DNA from 4 places in the Pararhizobium sp. LjRoot235 genome. Region 1 is predicted to be linked to each of the others. Evidence: predicted binding sites of a transcription regulator. Region 1 holds the regulator's gene; each other region holds the start of a gene.
The links. The regulator PhoB, encoded in region 1, activates phosphate uptake and scavenging genes when phosphate is short. The targets are predictions, from matches to a motif close to TGTCATNNANCTGTCAT.
Positions count from the first base shown of each region.

Region 2: ACSQ2Z_RS15530 (PhoX family protein) is a predicted target of PhoB. The motif match lies at 1,398-1,414, and genes of this name have one in related genera.
Region 3: ACSQ2Z_RS01860 (DUF2794 domain-containing protein) is a predicted target of PhoB. The motif match lies at 1,421-1,437, and genes of this name have one in related genera.
Region 4: ACSQ2Z_RS01950 (alkaline phosphatase D family protein) is a predicted target of PhoB. The motif match lies at 1,254-1,270, and genes of this name have one in related genera.

Region 1 covers NZ_CAXUSP020000001.1:3,979,273-3,982,340, forward strand. Annotated here, with positions in the region: gene ACSQ2Z_RS19540 (GcrA family cell cycle regulator) at 390-914, shown strand; gene phoB (phosphate regulon transcriptional regulator PhoB) at 982-1,665, opposite strand; gene phoU (phosphate signaling complex protein PhoU) at 1,784-2,494, opposite strand; gene pstB (phosphate ABC transporter ATP-binding protein PstB) at 2,573-3,068, opposite strand, start outside.
Region 2 covers NZ_CAXUSP020000001.1:3,171,569-3,174,636, reverse strand. Annotated here, with positions in the region: gene ACSQ2Z_RS15530 (PhoX family protein) at 1-1,331, opposite strand, end outside; gene ACSQ2Z_RS15525 (DUF2339 domain-containing protein) at 1,519-3,068, shown strand, end outside.
Region 3 covers NZ_CAXUSP020000001.1:384,761-387,828, forward strand. Annotated here, with positions in the region: gene acnA (aconitate hydratase AcnA) at 1-128, shown strand, start outside; gene ACSQ2Z_RS01855 (DUF1223 domain-containing protein) at 343-1,062, shown strand; gene ACSQ2Z_RS01860 (DUF2794 domain-containing protein) at 1,456-1,863, shown strand; gene ACSQ2Z_RS01865 (N-acetyltransferase family protein) at 1,865-2,422, opposite strand; gene ACSQ2Z_RS01870 (Bax inhibitor-1/YccA family protein) at 2,560-3,068, opposite strand, start outside.
Region 4 covers NZ_CAXUSP020000001.1:401,606-404,673, reverse strand. Annotated here, with positions in the region: gene ACSQ2Z_RS01950 (alkaline phosphatase D family protein) at 1-1,146, opposite strand, end outside; gene ACSQ2Z_RS01945 (M3 family metallopeptidase) at 1,426-3,068, opposite strand, start outside.

The DNA of each region.
Region 1 (3,068 bases):
GCTCAGCTCGGACTGAGGTCAGCCCTTAAAAAATCAAAATGCCGCCTCGCGGCGGCAAAATCACTATCTTCATTTCGCACCGCAATGTCAACAAAAGCCGGCAATTTGCGGCAATTCACGCCGCCATCGCGACATCGATTTTTTTGACCGCACGCTCTTGCAAAAATGCCACGCATGCCAAGCAAGTTGGGGAAAACTCGAAAATCGATTCGCTCGGATTCCGGGGACTCTTGTCAGCGAGTCCCCCTACCTCTACCTTAACAACTAATTACTAGAACGCATGCGGCGGACCTAGTCACCAAAAGAGTTATCGCGTTTCAGCCTCGGAGTCCGTCCGGGGTACGGTGGAGGATTCGACCATCACCAACGCTGTGAATGGAGAAAAGACCATGAACTGGACTGACGAGCGGGTCGAGAAACTCAAGAAGTTGTGGTCAGAAGGATTGAGCGCGAGCCAGATCGCCGCGCAGCTCGGCGGCGTCAGCCGAAACGCGGTCATCGGCAAGGTGCACCGGCTTTGCCTGCCCGGCCGTGCCAAGGCTGGCGGCAGCACGGCAACCACCGCCCGCGCCAAGCGTCCGGCGACATCCGCACCGCGCGCGCCGAACTACGCTGCGCGCGTCACCAACCGCACCGTGACACGCACCACGGGCGCCACCGTCATGAAGGAAGAGGTGGAAATCGACGCCATTGAGGACCAGTACGTCGCACCGGTCAGCAACGTGGTCGTGCCGATGTCCCGCCGCCTGGCGCTGACGCAGCTTACGGACCGCACCTGCAAGTGGCCGATCGGCGACCCGATGAAGGAAGAGTTTCATTTCTGCGGCAATGACTCGCCCGATACATCGCCCTACTGCACCTTCCACGCAAAGCTGGCCTATCAGCCTTCCGGCGAACGCCGTCGGGCTCGGTGAACGCCGCAAACCACTAAACATAAAAAGGGGCCGGCCGGCCCCTTTTCCGTGTTTCACTCAAGTGCAGTCAGCTTTCCAGGGAATAGCCCGCGCCTCGCACGGTGCGGATCACATCCTGCATGTTGGAGAAGTTCAGCGCCTTGCGCAGGCGGCCGACATGGACGTCGACGGTGCGCTCGTCGACATAGATGTCGTGGCCCCAGACGCCGTCGAGCAGCTGCGAGCGCGAAAAGACGCGGCCGGGCGAGGTCATGAAGAATTCCAAGAGCCGGAACTCGGTCGGTCCGAGGCGGACCTCGCGGGTCTTGCGGTGAACGCGGTGGGTTTCGCGATCGAGCTCGATATCGCCGCATTTCAGCAGCGTCGACAGCACTTCCGGCTTCGCGCGCCGCAGCATCGCCTTCACCCGCGCCATCAGCTCCGGCGTCGAGAACGGCTTGACCACATAGTCGTCAGCGCCCGTGGCAAGGCCGCGGACCCGCTCGCTCTCTTCACCGCGTGCCGTTAGCATGATGATCGGCAGGCGCTCGGTTTCGGAGCGTTGACGAAGCCTGCGGCACAACTCGATGCCGGAGACGCCCGGCAGCATCCAGTCGAGGATCAGGAGATCCGGCAGGCGCTCCTGCAGCCGGATTTCCGCTTCGTCGCCGCGGTTGATCGTATCGACTTCAAAGCCTTCGGCCTCAAGATTGTAACGCAGGAGAACGCTCAGCGCTTCCTCGTCTTCGACAACGGCAATTCTTGGCAGCATGCGGTCTCAACTCCTTGACGCCTTGCCCTCATTGCAAGGGGCTCGTCCGGCGGCCCGAAAGCCGTCGGGCAGTCAAATGCCTAGATTTCACTTACCTATTTCCGATCCGGCGCGGCGATCAGTTGCCGATCGCGCCGACGGTATTGGCGGTATCGTCCTTCGGACGTTCCCCGGCCGGCTGGGAGCCGGTCGCCATGTAATAGATCGTTTCGGCGACATTTGTCGCATGGTCGCCGATGCGTTCGATATTCTTGGCGCAGAACAGAAGATGCGTGCACGGCGTGATGTTGCGCGGATCTTCCATCATGTAGGTCAGGAGCTCGCGAAACAGCGACGTGTAGATCGCATCGATTTCATTGTCCCGCTCACGGATGCTGTTGGCCTTTTCCGGCGACCGCGACGCATAGACATCGAGCACTTCCTTCAGCTGCATCAGCGCGAGTTCGGCCAGGTGCTCCAGCCCGCGAGCCAGCTGCCGCGGCAAGCTGGCGCTCGAAACGGCGATCACCCGCTTGGCCGTGTTCTTCCCGAGATCGCCGACACGCTCAAGATCGGCAGCAATACGGATGGAGCCCATCAGTTCGCGCAGGTCGGATGCGACCGGCTGGCGTCTTGCGATGGTGACGATCACCTTCTCGCCGATCTGGCGTTCGGCCTCATCCATGATGGCGTCGTCGGAGATGACCTTCTGGGCGAGCGCGAGGTCCGCGTTGACCAGTGCCCGCACGGATTCGGCGACCATCTGCTCGGCAAGGCCGCCCATCTCGGAGATGCGCCGGTTCAGGTATTTGAGATCTTCGTCATAGACGGAAGCAATGTGCGTGGACATGATCGTTTTTCCTTGTGTTCATGGTCCCGGTTCAAAGCGCGCCACCGCTCCCTACATCGGAAAGCGGCAAGATATGCGTCAGCCGAAGCGGCCCATGATGTAATCCTGGGTGCGCTGGTCATCCGGATTGGTGAACATCTTGTCGGTATCGTTCTCCTCGACCAGATTGCCGAGATGGAACATGGCGGTGCGTTGCGAAACGCGTGCCGCCTGCTGCATCGAGTGGGTAACGATGACGATGGTGAAGTTGGTGCGCAGTTCGTGGATCAGTTCCTCGACTTTGGCGGTCGCAATCGGGTCCAGAGCCGAGCAGGGTTCGTCCATCAGGATGACTTCCGGGCTGACGGCAACGGCGCGCGCAATACACAGACGCTGCTGCTGACCGCCGGAGAGACCAGTGCCCGGCTCATGCAGGCGATCCTTCACCTCGTTCCACAGACCTGCCTTATGCAGGCTGGTTTCGACGATCTGGTCGAATTCGGCCTTGGAGCGCGCCAGGCCATGGATCTTCGGGCCGTAGGAAACATTCTCGTAGATCGACTTCGGGAACGGGTTCGGCTTCTGGAAGACCATG
Region 2 (3,068 bases), 810 kb from region 1:
GCCTGCGAGGCAAAGCCGTTCGCTTCGGTCAGCGGACCTTCGCCATGGATGAGCGGCATCCACTCGACGGTGCCGTCGGCATCGAACTTGGCGACATAGAGGGTGCCCTCGTCGAGAATGTCCATGTTGGCGGCGCGATCGTTCGGATTGAAGGCAGCCTTGGTCACGAACTTGTAGACATAGTCGAAACGCTCGTCGTCGCCGGAATAGAGCACGACGCGACCATCCTTGTTGACGATCGATTCGCAGCCCTCATGCTTAAAGCGGCCGATCGCGGTGCGCTTCTTCGGCAGCGAATTCGGGTCCATGACGTCGACTTCGACGATCCAGCCGAAGCGGTTGGCTTCGGTCGGCTCCTTTGAAACGTCAAAACGTTCGTAGAACTTCGACCACTCATAACTGCCGCCCGGAGCACCGAGGCGCTTCAGCTGCTTGAATTCCGGATGGTCCTCGGCGATCTCGCCGCCGAAATAGCCATTGAAGTTCTCTTCCGACATCAGATACGTGCCCCATGCGGTGACGCCGCCGGCGCAGTTGTTGATCGTGCCGAAGACCTGTTTGCCGGTCGGGTCGGACGGCGTCTTCGCCCGCTCGTGACCGGCAACCGGGCCGGAAAGGTGCATTTCGGTCGTGGCGGTGATGCGGCGATTGTACTTGCCGTCGAGCACCGGCTGCCATTTGCCATCGACCTTGCGGATTTCGACGATCGTGCCGCCATGCGCGGCCATTTCGATATCGACCAGCTCTTTGGTGTATTCGCCGAGTTGGACCTTCTCGACTTCCTTGCCATCCTTCGTTTCCTTCACGATGGACGTGAACTTCGGAAACATGATTTCGGCATTGGTATATTCGTGGTTGACGACGAGCAGGCCGTGATCGGGATTGCCCTCGAGCGGAATGAAGCCGACATAGTCATTGTTGTAGCCGAACAGCTTTTCCTGCGCCGCGGCCGTCTGGTTCAGCGGATCGAAATCCGGGCTGTCGGCAAACAGCTTGTCGCCCCAGCGCAGGAGGATATCGGCGTCATAGCCTTCGGCGACGTGATGGGTTTCATCGACGCCGGCCTCGATCTCGGTGAAATCGAAACCGGACAGGCGGCCGTTGGCGCGTGCATCCTCTGCCGTCAGGATCGCGAGCGGGCTGACGGTGGTAGAGATCGCCGCCACGGCAAGCGAACCGGCCATGAACGACCGGCGCGAAAAGCGGCGGTTGATGATGTCGCCCATCGTCGGGTTGGTGGAACAGTTCTGGCCGATATCTTCGAGCGCTTCGCGCCGGTCGGTCAGCGTCTCGATTTCGGGCGCGGTTGTGGGGGCAGCAACATGATCCATCGTTCATTCTCCTCTTGGTCCGGAAACTGCGCAGAGACGCATCGAAACATGCATAGCCGCTGGACAATGACAGGTTCGCGACAATCTGGCGAAGAGATTGCTTTCTTCAACCGTGTTGGATTTTGACTGCGGGTGAAAAGCTGTATGCTCGGTGCCGCTGCGCCACACCCCGGCCGGAGGAGAAAACATGATCGAAGTCATTGCTTTCGTTGCCTTTGGCATCGCGTTGGCGGCGCTTCTCAACGGACGCAAGACAGCCGAGCGGCTGGAGACGGAGATTGCGGCACTCAAGGAAGAGTTGAAACGGATCGAGGAACTGCGGCCCGCTCTTTCAGCCGCTGCGGGGACGGAGCGCGCCGCGCAATCCGAACCGGCGGAATCCCAGCAAGCGGTTCGGACCGCAACCGTCGAGCGGAAGCGCCTCGCCGAAATCAGCAAGGGCGACGCGATCTTCGGCGGGCCGCCGCCCAGCCAGGATATCGTCGAAAAGGCCTCGCGCGGTGAGCCGGTGGCGGCGAGATCCGCACCAGCGTCCGTGATCGACGCGGTCGCACCGCGGCCGAAGGAAAGCCTGGAAAGCCGCCTCGGCGCGCGCTGGGCCGTTTGGGTCGGCGGCATCGCGCTGGCGCTTGGCGGCGTCTTCATGGTCAAATATTCGATCGACGCGGGTTTGCTCAGCCCCGCGGTGCGGCTGCTCATGGCGGCCATCTTCGGTCTCCTGCTGATGGGGATCGGGGAACTGGTCCGCCGCCGCGCCGTGCCGCTGGTCGCCGACACGTTCCAGAATGCGATGATCCCCGGCATCCTGACGGCAGCGGGCGCGGTGACCCTGTTCGGCGTCTGCTATGCCGCGCACGGCATCTACGGCTTCATCGGCCCGGCCGCTGCCTTCGCGCTGCTGGCACTGGTGTCGCTCGCGACGGTCGGCCTTTCCCTGCTGCATGGCCAGGCACTTGCCGGGCTCGGCCTTCTCGCCTCGCTCGTCACCCCGGCACTGGTGTCGTCCGAAAGCCCCAGCCCCTGGAGCCTGTTCGGCTTCCTTGCCATCGCCTGGAGCGCGACGCTACTTGCGGCCCGTATTCGCCGCTGGGCGATCGTTCCCTCGCTCGCCAATATCGGCCTTTGCCTCTGGGCGCTCGCCTATATCGCCTCGGCAACGCCGTTCGAGACGCTGCCGGTGACACTGGTCATGCTGGTGATGATCGCCGGGGTCGGGTTCATCTGGCCGGGACGCATCGCTGACGCTGCTGCCGCCGATCTGCCGGGGGCGGTGGGTGGTCAACGATCGGCGCTGCCGCGCACGTCGTGGGACCATGTGATGGCGCCACCGTTGGCCGCTATTACGGTCACGACCGGCATCTCCACGCTTTTGACCGCGCTCGCCATGATCAGCCCAATCGCTGCCGCGTCCGATTATCCGGTCGCGGTGTTCTGTGTGGTCGTTTCTGCGCTAGCGGGGCTGGGCGCTCTGCGCGGCTATGCAGTGTATCCCGCCTTGTTGGCCGCCTTTATCGCGATCGCGGGCCTCTGGAGCATCACGGCGCTGAGCGGCCTCCTGATCTTCATCGATCCAGCTTTTCCTGGGGCCATTGCAACGATTGCCGTATCCGGACGAACCGCGATGCTCGCCAGCATGGCGCTCTCCTCTGTCTTCATCGCGCTTGGAGCCCTGGCAAACCGTCTGCATCTGATCGATCATCCGCCTCTCGCCACACTATGGGCGGCGATCATGGCGAT
Region 3 (3,068 bases), 3.6 Mb from region 1:
AGATCACCTACAGCGACGGCACGGTGAAGGAAGTTCCGCTCATCTGCCGCATCGATACGCTCGATGAGGTGACCTACATGAACAATGGCGGCATCCTGCAGACCGTTCTGCGCGATCTCGCCGCCTGATCACGCCGGGTGAAAACAGGGGCCGGGGCTGCAAAAGCCCCGGCCTTTTTGCGTTCTGGCGCGCTAAAGATCTGCTATGCCGCGCGGCTCACTCCAACGTGACTTTCTGTTGAAAGACGAGCGGCGTATGAAAAGGCTTCCAATTGCTTCGCAGCTCCCCCGTGTCCTTGAAATGGAACTCCCGATGCCTGGATCACTTCACCTTCGCCGCATCATGCTCGCCTGCGGCCTTGGCGTTATGGCACTGCCGGTCGCCGCCGGCCAACCGGCAGGTGTCGTCGAACTGTTCACCAGCCAGGGCTGTTCCTCCTGCCCGCCGGCGGATGCGGCCCTGAAGAAACTCATCGACGACGGCAAGGTCGTCGCACTTTCCTATCACGTCGATTACTGGAACTATCTCGGCTGGGCCGACACGCTCGCCACCAAGGACAACACTGCCCGGCAATATGCCTATGCCCGGATGCTCGGCCGCAGCGGCGTCTATACGCCCCAGGCCATCCTCAACGGGCGTGACCACATCAACGGCGCTGATCTCGATGGCATCAACCGGCGGCTGGCGGAAATGAGCGTCAAAGGCAAGGGCTTGGCCGTTCCGATCAACGCGGCGGTGCGCAAGGATGAGGTCGACATCAACGTCGGCGCCGGCAATGGCAAGGCCAATGTCGTCGTCGTCTATTTCAACCGCGAACACCTGGTGGACGTCAAGAAGGGCGAAAACAGCGGCAAGCGAATCTCCTACTGGCACTCCGTGCGCGATATCCAGACGATCGGCATGTGGGACGGCAAACCGGTCAGTTTCGTGCTGCCGGCCTCGGTCCTCAACGAGGGTGAAAACGGCGGCTGTGCCGTGCTCTTGCAGAAGATGAAGGATAATGAAACCCCTGGTGCGATCCTCGGCGCGACGACCGTCATGGCGGACAGCGCCGCCAACTGACTTTGCAGAATTATGGTTCGGCCCGGCAGCATCGAGGGGCTGGGGCTGAGGGTTCGAAGATACCGGACCGAACCGGCCATGTTTCTTGGCAACGGACGCTGCCAGGAAACATGACGTTTGGAGTGGCCGCGCCCGATGGACGCTGGATGGCCAACCACTCCAAGACTGCATCCGCTCGAAAAACGCATTCCCCGAGCAGACAGGCAGACCGGACACCTGGGAGGACTCCCCTATGTCGGCGCGGGCGAGTGTCGTTTCGAATTGGGGCACGGTTTTGGCTGAAATGCGGCACAAAGAAAAAAGTCTCTGGCAATCCTGGGCCGCTTGCGGCTTGCATTTCGGCGAAGGTCAGGCAAACTGTAACCGTCCTGTCACAATAAAGCCGGGGTAACGATGACCGATCAGCCGGATTTGCCGCAAGGCGAGACCCGTTCCGAAAGGCAGCCAACCTCCAATGTGGTTGTCCAACTGCACGAATACCGCAGCAGCAGCCAGGACCCGCTTCCCGTCACCTTTCACCGCTGGGAACTCGACCTGATCCTCAGGGTTTACGGTCGCATGGTTGGCGAGGGCGAATGGCGCGACTATGCGATGGACCACCTGCGCGACAGGGCGGTCTTCTCGGTATTCAAGCGCTCCGGCGAAATGCCGCTCTTCCGGATCGAGAAAAACCCCAAGCTGGCAGCAAAGCAGGGCGCGTACAGCGTCGTCAACACCCAAGGGATGATCCTGAAACGCGGCCATGACCTGCAGCAGGTTCTGAAAGTGTTCGACAAGATGCTGAAGCTGATCGAAACCTGATTCAGCCCCGATATAGCGTATCCGGATAGACGCCGGGCTCCGGATCGGTCGTCAGCCCCTCACCGAGCGGCAGTTGCATGATGATCGTGTCGAGCCAGCGGCCGTGCTTGAAGCCAGTGCCCTTCATCGATCCGCCATGTTCGAAGCCGGCCGCGCGGTGCACCGCCACAGAAGCCGGATGCGCACCGCCGATGACGGCGACCATCTGGCGGAAGCCGAGTTCCGTGCAGCGACGGATCAGTTCGGCCAGCAGAGCCTTGCCCACGCCCTGTCCCCTCGCCTCCGGCGCCAGATAGATCGAATCCTCGACCAGGAAGCGATAGGCCGGCCGTGTCCGGAATGCCGAGGCATAGGCATAACCAAGCAGGAGGCCATCGGGAGCGATCGCGGTGATATAAGGATAACGATTGCTGACGATCGCTGAAAACCGCAACGCCATTTCCGCTTCGGCCGGAGGGGTTATCTCATAGGAGGCAACGCCGTTGAGGACCGATTCCCGGTAAATATCGGTGATGGCCGGAATGTCGGCAAGGGTGGCATCGCGCAGGGTGAAAGACATGGGAAAGGCCTGATTGGGTGGAGCGGCTTGTTCTCTGCCATACCGACATGGTGCGATCAAGCAAGCTCAGAACTTCGGCGCCAGGCAACAAAAAAAGGCGGCCAAAGCCGCCTTTTTCGATTGTTTGCCGGTTTCGACTATTCGCGGTTTCCGAGGAAACGCAGCAGGAACAGGAACAGGTTGATGAAGTCGAGGTAAAGCGTCAGTGCGCCCATGATGGCCTTGCGGCCGGCGACTTCGGCACCGTCTGCTTCAAAGTACATTTCCTTGATCTTCTGGGTATCCCAGGCAGTCAGGCCGGCAAAGATCAGAACGCCGATGACGGAGATCGCAAAATCAAGCGCGGACGAGCCGAGGAAGATGTTGACGATCATGGCGATGATCAGGCCGAACACACCCATGATCAGGAACGAGCCCATGCCGGACAGGCTACGCTTGGTGGTGTAGCCATAGAGCGATAGACCGCCGAACGAAGCCGCCGTGACGAAGAACGTCTGGACGATGCTCTGGCCGGTATAGATCAGGAAGATCGACGACAGCGAAAGACCCATCAGGCCAGCATAGACCCAAAAGGTGGTCTGCGCGGCGGACACGCTCATGGAATTGATGCGGAAGCTCATGTAGAACACCAGTGCCAACGGCGCGA
Region 4 (3,068 bases), 3.6 Mb from region 1:
GTCGCCGTTGGCGATCGCATCGGAGCCGCGGCGGTGCGTAAAGTCGTCCCAGACGACAAGGCCGAGCGGCATGTCGCAGGCAATCACCTTCCAGGTGGCCTTGGAGGCTGCCAGTTCCCGCTTCAGCCAGTCCGCCTGGAGCCAGCCGAACAGATCGGCATTCGCATCGCCCTGGTTGGCGCTGCGATAGGAGCGCAGGTCGACGAAGAAGACATCGAGCAGCCGACCATAGGCTATCTTGCGGAAGATGCGACCGGGCTGGGCAGGGATGGCGCGGATCGGTGTCATTTCCTGAAAGGCGCGCATGGCGCGCGCCGCATAGACCGAAACATCTTTTTCCGGATAACGCGGATCGTCGCGAAGGTCGGTCGAGGCCGACCAGTTGTTCAGCACTTCATGGTCGTCCCACTGATAGTAGGTCGGGCAAACGGCGTTCATCGCCCGCACATGCTCGTCGAGCAGATTGTATTTCCACTGGCCGCGATATTCGTCCAGCGTGCGGGCGACCTCCCGCTTCTCGGGTGTGACGATGCGGTTCCTCCAAAGCGCCCCGTCCCTGAGCGGTATCTCGTCGGGGATCGGGTTGTCGGCATAGACCGTGTCGCCGGAATGGATGAAGAAGTCCGGTTCGTGCAGCTTCATCGTTGAATAGGTCTTCACGCCGATATCGTCGATGCCCCAGCCCTGCCCAGCCGTGTCACCGGACCACACGAAGCGGACGGAGCGCCTGTGAAGCGGTGCGGTGCGAAAGCGGCCGATAATCGGTTCGGAGACGCTGTTGCTGTCATGCAGATCGGTCGCGGTAAAACGGTAGAAGATGTCCTGGTCGGGTAGCAAGTTGTCGAGCAGACACTTTGCAGCGAAGTCGTTGTTCGGCAGGGCGTCGATCGACGGCAGCCGTACAGGCGCAGAAAAACTCCCGGTGGTCGAATATTCGACCGCAATGCGCGACGGGCGGTCGGCCCGCGTCCAGATCATGCCGGACTTGGTATCGACATCGCCAGACTGGACGCCATGGGTGAAGGAAGGCCTGCCGAAGTTTCGCGCGTAGAAAGGGGCGGCAAGAACCGATGTGGCCGCAAATCCCGCGGCCCCCGCGGAGAGCAAAAAGGAGCGACGGGTCAATGTATCCTGGGTAGTGGCCAAATCTGCCTCCGGTACCGTCTCGGGGATCCTGAGGAATCCCGAGGCGGACCTTTGGCGAAGTGCATGTCAGCTGGTTTACAGTTGGATGAATCTATTCCAACGGTTTGGTGACAGTTCTGTGACTACCACCGGAAAAAGCTGTCGGAGACTAAAGCTCTCTAGGCAGGTTATCGGGCGATCTCGCTGTTCCGGCCGATCCGAAGACGCAGCCATCCGTGTGCGGCTGCGCGAGAATCTTGTCGGTATCGCTGATAGGCTCGGGGACGAGTAGCCCAGGCTTCAAGCGTCGGAGCCAGCCAGTTCTTCCATCATCGCCAGCCCCTTCTTCCGCAGCATCGCCTCCGGGCTCGGCAGCTTGCCTCGGAACGCCTTGTAGGCATCTTCGGGGTCAATCGAGCCTCCGACGGAATAGATGTTGTCCTTGAGCCTCGTGGCCGTGTCCGGATGGAAGGCGTCGCCGGTTTCCTCAAAGGCGGCGAAGGCGTCGGCATCGAGCACCTCCGACCACATGTAGGAATAATAGCCGGCCGAATAGCCGTCTCCCGAAAAGACGTGCTGGAAGTGCGGCGTCGCATGCCGCATGACGATCGAGGCCGGCATGCCGATCCTTTCCAGCACCTCGGCCTGCACCGCCATCGGATCCGCGACGGTGCCCTGCGTATGGAACGCCATGTCCACCAGCGCTGATGAGGTGAACTCGACAGTAGCGAAGCCGGAATTGAACGTGCGGGCGGCGAGGACCTTGTCCAGCAAATCCTGCGGCATCGGCTCCCCGGTCGCCTCGTGCACCGCGTATTTCTTGAGGATCGCCGGAACCGTCAGCCAGTGTTCGTAAAGCTGCGATGGCAGTTCGACGAAATCGCGCGAGACGCTGGTGCCGGAAACGGAGGGATAAATTACGTTGGACAGCATGCCGTGCAGCGCGTGGCCGAATTCATGAAACAGCGTGCGGGCATCGTCGAGCGACAGCAATGCTGGCTTGCCATCCGCCGGCTTGGCGAAATTGCAGACATTGTAGATGATCGGCAGCTCGCCGACCGCGCCGTTCTTCAGCGGCAGCCGATGCTGCGATTGGAAGGAACTCATCCAGGCGCCGGAACGCTTCGAGGCGCGGGCGAAATAATCACCGAGGAACAGCGCGATGAGCTTGCCGTCCGCGTCGCGGATGTCGAAGACGCGGACATCCGGATGATATCCCTTGACGCCCTTCTTCTCCGTGGCGGTGATGCCGAACAGCCGCTGTGCGACGTCGAAGCAGGCGTCGATGATCTTTTCGAGCTGCAGATAGGGCTTCAGCTCGCTTTCCGAGAAATTGAACCTCTGCGCGCGCAGCTTCTCGGCGTAGTGGCGCCAGTCCCAGGGCATGACCGGGTGGTTGCGGGCTTCCGCAGCGATCAGTTCGGCAAGATCGGCCTCTTCTTCGCGCGCCCGAACCACTGCTTTCTCCCATACCTTCGTCAAAAGCCCGTTCACGGCCTGCGGCGTCTTTGCCATAGTGTCGTCCAGCTTCAGTGCGGCGTAGTTTTCGTAGCCGAGCAACTTTGCCTTCTCGGCGCGCAGTGCCAGCGTTTCGCGGATGATGCCGCGATTGTCAGTCTCGCCGCCATTGGCGCCGCGGGCGCCCCAGGCCTTGCAGGCCTGTTCGCGCAAATCGCGCTTTTCCGAGAAAGTCAGAAACGGCTCGATGATCGAGCGCGACAAAGTGACGGCATATTTGCCGTCCTCCCCGCGATCACGGGCGGCGGACGCCATCGAATCCTTCAGAAACTGCGGCAGGCCCGCCAGATCGTCTTCCTTATCCAGGATCAGCGCCCAGCTCTTCTCGTCCGAAAGCACGTTCTGGCCGAATTTCGCGCCGAGGCTTGCGAGCGTCTCGTTGATCGCCGCCAGCCGCTCCTGTTGGGGTTTCGGCAGTTTCGCGC